DNA from 2 places in the Serratia sp. YWN4 genome. Region 2 is predicted to be linked to the other one. Evidence: predicted binding sites of a transcription regulator. Region 2 holds the regulator's gene; the other holds the start of a gene.
The links. Region 2 encodes PurR, which represses purine synthesis genes. Its sites were predicted from a motif close to CANGCAAACGTTTGCNTG; they were not measured.

Region 1 (4,286 bases), 1.4 Mb from region 2:
CAGCAACGTGATTATCCGCAGTTTGCGACCATCGCCAACGTCACTACCGCACAAGCGCCGCAGGGGCGAGCCTTTGAGCGCTTTACCCGTTTCGGGCCGCTGGCGCTGTTGCCGATGTCGCAGGGGCGCAGTTCGCTGGTCTGGTGTCATGCCAGAGCAGATCGGGCGCAGGTGGATAGCTGGGACGATGCGCGTTTCCTTAGGGAACTACAGCAGGCGTTCGGCTGGCGGTTGGGAAAAATACTGCAAGTGGGCCAGCGCCACAGTTATCTTTTAAGTCTATTGATGGCGAACCAGCATGTCAGCCACCGCTTGGCGCTGGTGGGGAACGCGGCGCAGACGCTGCACCCGATCGCCGGGCAAGGTTTCAACTTGGGCCTGCGCGACGTGATGTCGTTGGCAGAAACGCTGGCAGCAGCGGCACAGGCCGGTGAAGATCTGGGGGCTTATGAGCTATTGAGCCGTTATCAGCAGCGGCGGCAGCAGGATCAGCAGGCGACCATTGGCGTAACCGACGGTTTGATCCGCTTGTTTGCCAACGACTATGCTCCGCTGGTTGCCGGGCGTAATCTGGGGCTGATGGCGATGGAGCAGTTACCGGCGGTGCGTGACGCTTTCGCCAAACGCACCTTGGGCTGGGTTGAGCGCTAAATTTCCCGTTTTTGGGCGTCCGCTAATTTAAGGAATTAAAGCAGCATGCAATCGTTTGATGTGATTATCGCCGGTGGCGGTATGGTCGGGTTGGCGCTGGCCTGCGGTTTGCAGGGCAGTGGCCTGCGCGTGGCGGTGCTGGAACAGCGGCAGCCGGAAAACTCGCCGTTGCAGGAGCTTCCGGCGCTGCGCGTCTCCGCCATTAATGCTGCCAGCGAGCGCCTGCTGCAACAGATTGGCGTGTGGGATGACATTCTCAACCTGCGCGCCAGCGCGTATAACGCGATGGAAGTGTGGGATCGCGACAGCTTCGGCAAGATCGCCTTCCGGGGCGATGAATGTGGTTTCAGCCATTTGGGCCATATTATTGAAAATGAGGTTATCCAGCAGGCGTTGTGGAAAAAGGCACAAGCGCTGGCCGAGGTAACGCTGATCGCCCCTGCGGCGTTGAAACAGGTGGCCTGGGGCGAGAATGACGCCTTTATCACGCTGGAAGATGGCCGGATGTTGACCGCCCGCTTGCTGGTGGGTGCCGATGGCGCCAATTCCTGGCTGCGCCAGCATGCCGATATCCCGCTGACCTTCTGGGATTACCGCCACAGCGCACTGGTGGCCACTATCCGCACAGAAGAACCACATTTTGCCACGGCGCGCCAGATTTTCCACGGCGACGGTATTCTGGCCTTCCTGCCATTTAACGATCCGCATCTGAGCTCAATTGTCTGGTCGGTAGCACCAGAAGCAGCCGAACGGCTAAAGCAGCTTGAACCAACAGCGTTTAACCGCGAACTGGCCATGACCTTCGATATGCGTTTGGGCAACTGCGTGCTGGAAAGTGAACGCCTGACCTTCCCGCTCACCGGGCGTTATGCCCGCAGCTTCGCCGCCCATCGTCTGGCGCTGGTGGGGGATGCGGCGCACACCGTGCATCCGCTGGCAGGGCAAGGGGTGAATCTGGGCTTTATGGATGCCGCCGAACTGATATCCGAACTTAAACGCCTGCAACGTCAGGGTAAAGACATCGGTCAACACCTGTATCTGCGCCGCTATGAGCGCCGTCGCAAACATGGTGCAGCGGTGATGTTGGCCAGTATGCAAGGGTTCCGCGAACTGTTTGCCGGTAATAACCCAGCTAAAAAGTTACTGCGCGACGTTGGATTGCGCTTGGCAGACAGCCTGCCGGGCGTGAAGCCCAAGCTGGTACGCCAGGCGATGGGCCTGAATGATTTGCCCGAGTGGTTGGTTTAATTTCTGTACCGAGGCCAGATTCCTGGCCTCTTCGTATTTCCCCCGCATTAAAATTTGTCCGGTCAGATAGCCATTGCTTTCTTTTATCTCCCCTTCATTTGAAAAATTCTAATTTCGGTTACTTTTTACCATTACTTTTTCTAATCTCATGGTTGGCAATGAAAAACCAAAACCCTCCGGCTGACCGCCTGTTTGTTACATAACTTCGGATTTATACCGCTTTAATTGTGTCTTTTGTGCCTTTAAGCGCAGTTTTCCAGTGTAAAACTCTGCACACTAGCGTGGCAATTTACGGAGCTTGAACGATGTTGAGTATATTTTAACTTATGGTTAACGCGTTCGTTCGGTGGTAAGTTCAAGGTCAAGGTATCGTTTGCGTCGTGCTGGTTTGCTGCTTATGCCAGCACGGCAATGTGTATTGAGCAGTCAGCGTGCGCCACGCAATCAGGCCCGTAAGACGTTCCACGAGCCACACCTGCCTCATTGCGTAGCAACACCCTGTCTTCGGCTTTTTGAGTGGAAAGAGGGAAAAGATGACAAAGCAAACCCCACTGTACGATCAGCACGTGGCGTGCGGTGCGCGCATGGTCGATTTTCATGGCTGGATGATGCCGCTGCATTACGGCTCTCAGCTTGATGAGCACCACCGGGTGCGCCAGGATGCGGGCATGTTTGATGTTTCCCACATGACCATTGTGGATCTGCACGGTGCCCGCACTCGCGAATTTCTGCGTTATCTGCTGGCGAATGATGTCGCCAAACTCACTCAATCGGGCAAAGCGCTGTATAGCGGCATGCTGAATGCGTCCGGCGGCGTGATTGACGATCTGATCGTTTACTTCTTCACCGAAGATTATTTCCGCCTGGTGGTGAATTCCGCCACGCGTGACAAAGACTTAGCCTGGATCGAACAACATGCTGCGCCCTACGGCGTTGAACTGACGGTGCGTGACGATCTGGCGCTGATCGCGGTGCAAGGCCCGCAGGCCAAAGAGCGTGCCGCCACCTTATTTACCCCGCAGCAAAAGCAGGCTGTGGAAGGCATGAAGCCCTTCTTTGGTGTGCAGGCTGGGGATCTGTTTATCGCCACCACCGGTTACACCGGTGAAGCGGGCTATGAAATTGCCCTGCCAAAAGAGCGGGCGGTCGATTTTTGGCAGCAACTGCTGGCCGCTGGCGTCAAGCCCGCCGGGCTGGGGGCGCGTGATACTCTGCGCCTGGAAGCCGGTATGAACCTGTACGGGCAGGAAATGGACGAGGGGATCTCGCCGCTGGCCGCCAATATGGGTTGGACTATCGCCTGGGCACCGCAGGATCGCCAGTTTATCGGCCGTGCAGCGTTGGAACAGCAGCGTGAGCAGGGCACTGAACAGCTGGTTGGTTTGATCATGACGGAAAAAGGCGTGTTACGTAATGAATTGCCAGTACGTTTCACCGATGCAGCCGGTCTGGTGCATGAAGGTGTGATTACCAGCGGCTCCTTCTCACCGACCTTGGGCTATAGTATTGCGTTGGCGCGTGTGCCTGCCGGTATCGGCGAGCAGGCGGTGGTACAGATCCGTAACCGGGAAATGCCAGTAAAAGTGACTAAACCTGGTTTTGTGCGCGCCGGTAAGTCCCTGATCAATTAGTTTCTATTTTTTGAAGGAGTAGCAGGTCAATGAGCAATGTGCCAACAGAACTGAAATACGCCGCATCCCATGAGTGGGTGCGTGATGAAGGCAACGGCGAATACGTGGTGGGGATCACCGAACACGCGCAGGAGCTGCTGGGCGATATGGTATTTGTCGATCTGCCGGAAGTGGGCGCCACCGTTTCTGCCGGTGATGATTGTGCCGTCGCGGAGTCCGTGAAGGCCGCTTCGGATATTTATGCGCCAATCAGCGGTGAAGTCATTGCCGTCAATGGCGATCTGGAAGCCTCCCCGGAACTGGTCAACAGCGAGCCGTATGGCGATGGCTGGTTGTTCCGCATCAAGGCTTCTGACGCAGCAGAGTTAGACGATCTGCTGGATGCCGATGCATACCAGGCTTCTATCGACGAGTAATAAGTTCAACGCCCCGCATGTGACTCCACAAGGGGCGTTTTGCAGTTCAGGCTAGATCCCGTACCCCGCAAGCATTCAGGAATTCGTAGCAATGACCCAGACACTCAGCCAACTTGAACACAGCGAAGCGTTTATCGAACGCCACATTGGCCCTTCTGCGCAGCAACAGCAGCAGATGCTGGATGCAGTGGGCGCACGCACGCTCAGCGCGCTTATCCAACAGATTGTGCCAGCAGACATTCAACTGCCTGGGCCACCGCCGGTGGGCGATGCGGTCACTGAACATCAGGCATTGGCCGAGCTGAAGGCGATTGCGGCGCAGAATCAGCGCTACAAATCC
Region 2 (4,286 bases):
GCCGTAAAAAAGACGCCAGAAAGCGTCGCCGTTAAGAACACCAAAGTCAGCACCACCGACCCGGAAAGCGGCTTTATGCACCGGGATAACAAACCGAAGGGCTTCTTCTATCTGGACCACCGCACGGTGGACGGGAAGCACGGCATCATCCTGGATACGCATGTGACACCGGGCAATGTCCATGATAGCCAGCCCTTTATCGGGCGACTTGAGCGGCAGGTAGAGCGCTTCGGTCTGGAGCCGGTGGCGGTGGGTGTGGACGCGGGTTACTTCACCGCCGCGGTGTGCCATCTGACACAGGAAATGGGTATCGCGCTGGTTCCCGGCTATCGGCGGCCGCACAAAGGTCAGAATGAGTTCCAGAAAAAGCACTTCAGGTATGATGAGGCACGGGAAGTGTATGTGTGCCCGGCAGGCGAATTGCTGATATATAGCACGACAGACCGTAACGGTTATCAGCATTACCGTTCAGACCCGGCAGTGTGCCAGCGCTGTGAGCAGAGGCAGCAATGTACGCAGAACAGCAAGGCACAGAAAACGATAACGCGGCATGTGTGGGAAGAGGCGAAAGAGGAAGCCAACAGGTTACGGCTGACGAAATGGGGCAAGAAAATCTACGCGCGGCGCAAAGAGACGGTGGAGAGAAGCTTCGCGGATGCGAAACAGCACCATGGCCATCGGTATGCGCGGTTCCGTGGACTGTCAAAAGTGCAGATGCAGTGCCTGCTGGCGGCCACAGCGCAGAATATGAAAAAGATGGCGCTGCTGGCGCTTCTTTATTGTCTTTACCGGTGGTGGAAAGCGTCTTGGGAAGGCCAGAAAGGTGCCTTGGGCGAACAGAAGTCGCCAATGACGGGGTTATGGAAAAATATCGCGATCGCGACCTGCGGTCGCTAAAAAAGAAGAACCCCACCTGAAGAAGTGGGGTTAGTCAGCAGTCTGAAGGCGCAGCATGCTGCGCCTTTATTATTTCTTGGTATGAATCAGTTCAATGCGGCGATAAAACCGAAAACAATAATCATTGCCAAAGCACAAACGGTGGTAATCAATGACATCTTCAAATCGGTATCCATAACGACTCCCTATCAGATTGGCTTCACTAAGCATAAAATCCACATGATTAATGCGTCAAATCATTTTCACACAGTTCGTGACTAAAATCTTGTTATCATTTCCCTCGTTATAATGCCGAATAGATCTTCCACTTTGCGTCGATATGGGACAGAATCCGCAGTTCACAACTGCGTACCGGCAAAATGCCCCTCCTGTTTAAGCGGCTTACGAACTCAGCACTAAAAACTCAGCTTCCGCTTATCTGGAGAGAGATCTACGCAGGCAAACGATTAACATCATACTCACATACCATAACCTGTGGGTTCAGGAGTCATTCTTTAGATGGCAACGATTAAAGATGTAGCCAAACGCGCTGGCGTTTCCACTACCACCGTTTCGCACGTCATCAATAAAACGCGTTTCGTCGCCGAAGAAACAAAAGAGGCCGTTCGGGCTGCGATCAAAGATCTGCACTACTCCCCGAGCGCCGTCGCACGCAGCCTCAAGGTTAACCACACCAAATCGATCGGCTTGCTCGCGACCTCGAGTGAAGCGCCCTACTTTGCTGAAGTAATCGAAGCGGTAGAGAACAGTTGCTACAGCAAAGGCTATACCCTGATCCTCTGTAACTCACACAATAATCTCGACAAGCAGCAGGCCTATCTGGCGATGCTGGCGCAAAAGCGTGTTGATGGCCTGCTGGTGATGTGCTCGGAATACCCAGATCAGTTACTGGGCATGCTGGAGGATTATCGCAATATCCCAATGGTGGTGATGGATTGGGGTGCTGCACGCGGTGATTTTACCGACACCATTATCGATAACGCCTTTGAGGGCGGTTATCTGGCTGGTCGTTATCTGCTGGAGCGTGGCCACCGTGATATCGGCGCTATTCCAGGGCAACTGTCACGCAACACCGGCGGCGGCCGCCATCAGGGGTTCCTGAAGGCGCTGCAAGAGGCCAATGTTGAGGTGCGTGAAGAGTGGATCGTCCAAGGGGATTTTGAACCCGATTCGGGTTACAAGGCCATGCACCAGATCCTGTCGCAGAAGCACCGTCCTACTGCGGTATTCTGCGGGGGCGATATTATGGCAATGGGGGCGATTTGTGCCGCCGACGAACTGGGGCTGCGCGTCCCGCAGGATATTTCGGTGATCGGTTACGATAACGTGCGTAACGCGCGCTATTTCACCCCGGCGCTAACCACCATCCACCAGCCGAAAGAGCGCCTGGGGGAAATGGCTTTCACCATGCTGCTGGATCGCATTATCAGCAAGCGTGAAGAGTCCCAAGTGATTGAAGTGCATCCAAAACTGATCGAGCGCCGTTCCGTGGCCGATGGCCCGTTCATCGATTATCGCCGCTAGTCTCTTCGCTCAGCCACTCCTGGTTGAGCGTTTCACTGTCCCCCAAATACTCCAGTAGCCAAGCCATCGCCGGTGATTGTGCGTTCTGCTGCCAGGTCAGGCAGCAGGCACTGGCGGGAAACGGCTCCTGCAATTGCAAGGCTACCAGTTCCCCGCTTTGCACTAACGGCAGCACGCGATGCGCTGGTACCATGCCAACACACAACCCGCTGCGCAAGCAGTCTACGGCGGAAACCCAATCGGGCACGGTAAGCCGCCGCTGATTATCCAATGACCAAGTCACTCGCTTGGGCAAGTTGCGCGAAGTATCTTCCAACAACAGAGAGGGATAAGGCCGCAGTTGATCGTTGCGCAGCAAACCGCTCAGGCTGGCCAACGGATGTGACGCGCTAACCACACATAGCCAGTTCATAAAGCCCATATCGCGAAAGGCAAAACCACCGCCCACCGGCACCGCGCGCGTGGCCCCGATAGCCATCTCAGCCCGGCCATCCACCAGCGCGTCCCACACGCCGTTAAACACTTCCGGTTGCACCATCAGTTCCACATCGGGGAAGTGGCGATAAAAATCCACTACCAGTTGGCGGCTGCGCTGCGGCTTAACAATAATATCCACTGCGATTTTTAGCTGCCCGCGCCAGCCATTAGCCACCTGCTGACATTGACGGCGTGTATCAAGCATTTTTTTGATAACAGTACGCGCTTCTTTTACAAACAGCGCCCCGGCAGGCGTCAATTCCACATCACGATGACGGCGTTCAAACAGCGGCACCGCCAACCATTGCTCCAATTGTCGCACGGTATAACTCACCGCAGACGGCACACGGTGCAACTCCTGTGCTGCCGCACTGAAACTGCCGGTGCGCGCTACCGCATCAACCACATCGAGTGAATATTCAGACCACATCTCTTTTTGCCTTCAATTTTTTTAATAGCACTTAGCAAATATTACCGTTTCACAAGCAGAGATCCAGCCGGATACACTGGCCGGCGCTAAAAAACCTGCAATAAGAAATATTAATGAGAAATACCATGCAAAATTTTGGATTTATGTTTTATCTCGCTGGCCTGAGTATGCTGGGTTATCTGGCCACCGATATGTATCTGCCCGCCTTTGGTGCCATGCAACAGGATTTGCAAATCTCCGCCAGTGCCATCAGCGCCAGCCTGAGTATCTTTCTGGCTGGTTTCGCCTTTGCCCAACTGGTGTGGGGGCCGCTTTCCGATAAGCTGGGCCGCAAGCCAGTTCTGTTGTTTGGCCTGGCGTTGTTTGCTTTCGGCTGCCTGGGGATGCTATGGGTGCAAAATGCCGTTCAATTGTGGTCATTGCGTTTCATCCAGGCAATTGGAGTCTGCTCTGCCGCCGTAACCTGGCAGGCCATCGTGGTGGATCGCTATCGCGATGGCAAAGTTAACCGTATTTTCGCCACTATCATGCCATTGGTTGCACTTTCCCCAGCATTGGCCCCGCTGATCGGTGCCTGGCTGCTGAATCACCTGGGTTGGCGAGCGATCTTTGCGGTGCTGCTGGGTATCGCTGCCTTGTTGTTCGTCCCAACCCTGCTGCTGAAAGAGACGGCCAGAATCGTACCTTCTGCCGATAAAAAGCCCGGCCTCAGTTTCCTGCAAATCCTGAAGTCTCGGGTTTTCAGCGGCAACGTGATGATCTTTGCTGCCTGCTCTGCCAGCTTCTTTGCCTGGCTGACCGGTTCGCCGTTTATTCTCGGCAATATGGGATACAGCCCGAATGACATTGGCCTGAGTTATGTTCCACAGACGTTGGCCTTTTTATTCGGCGGCTACGGTTGTCGTACTGCGTTAAACCGCATTTCTGGCAAAACCTTGCTGCCGTGGCTGCTGGTAGC

Region 1: the regulator PurR is predicted to act here: its motif matches at 2,262-2,279, upstream of gcvT (glycine cleavage system aminomethyltransferase GcvT).

The regions. Positions count from the first base shown of each region.
Region 1 covers NZ_CM147696.1:1,168,331-1,172,616, reverse strand. The annotation lists gene ubiH (2-octaprenyl-6-methoxyphenyl hydroxylase) at 1-651, shown strand, start outside; gene ubiI (FAD-dependent 2-octaprenylphenol hydroxylase) at 697-1,899, shown strand; gene gcvT (glycine cleavage system aminomethyltransferase GcvT) at 2,433-3,530, shown strand; gene gcvH (glycine cleavage system protein GcvH) at 3,560-3,946, shown strand; gene gcvP (aminomethyl-transferring glycine dehydrogenase) at 4,038-4,286, shown strand, end outside.
Region 2 covers NZ_CM147696.1:2,600,436-2,604,721, reverse strand. The annotation lists gene ACX9GT_RS12420 (IS1182 family transposase) at 1-897, shown strand, start outside; gene cydH (cytochrome bd-I oxidase subunit CydH) at 984-1,073, opposite strand; gene purR (HTH-type transcriptional repressor PurR) at 1,396-2,421, shown strand; gene punR (DNA-binding transcriptional activator PunR) at 2,402-3,328, opposite strand; gene punC (purine nucleoside transporter PunC) at 3,442-4,286, shown strand, end outside.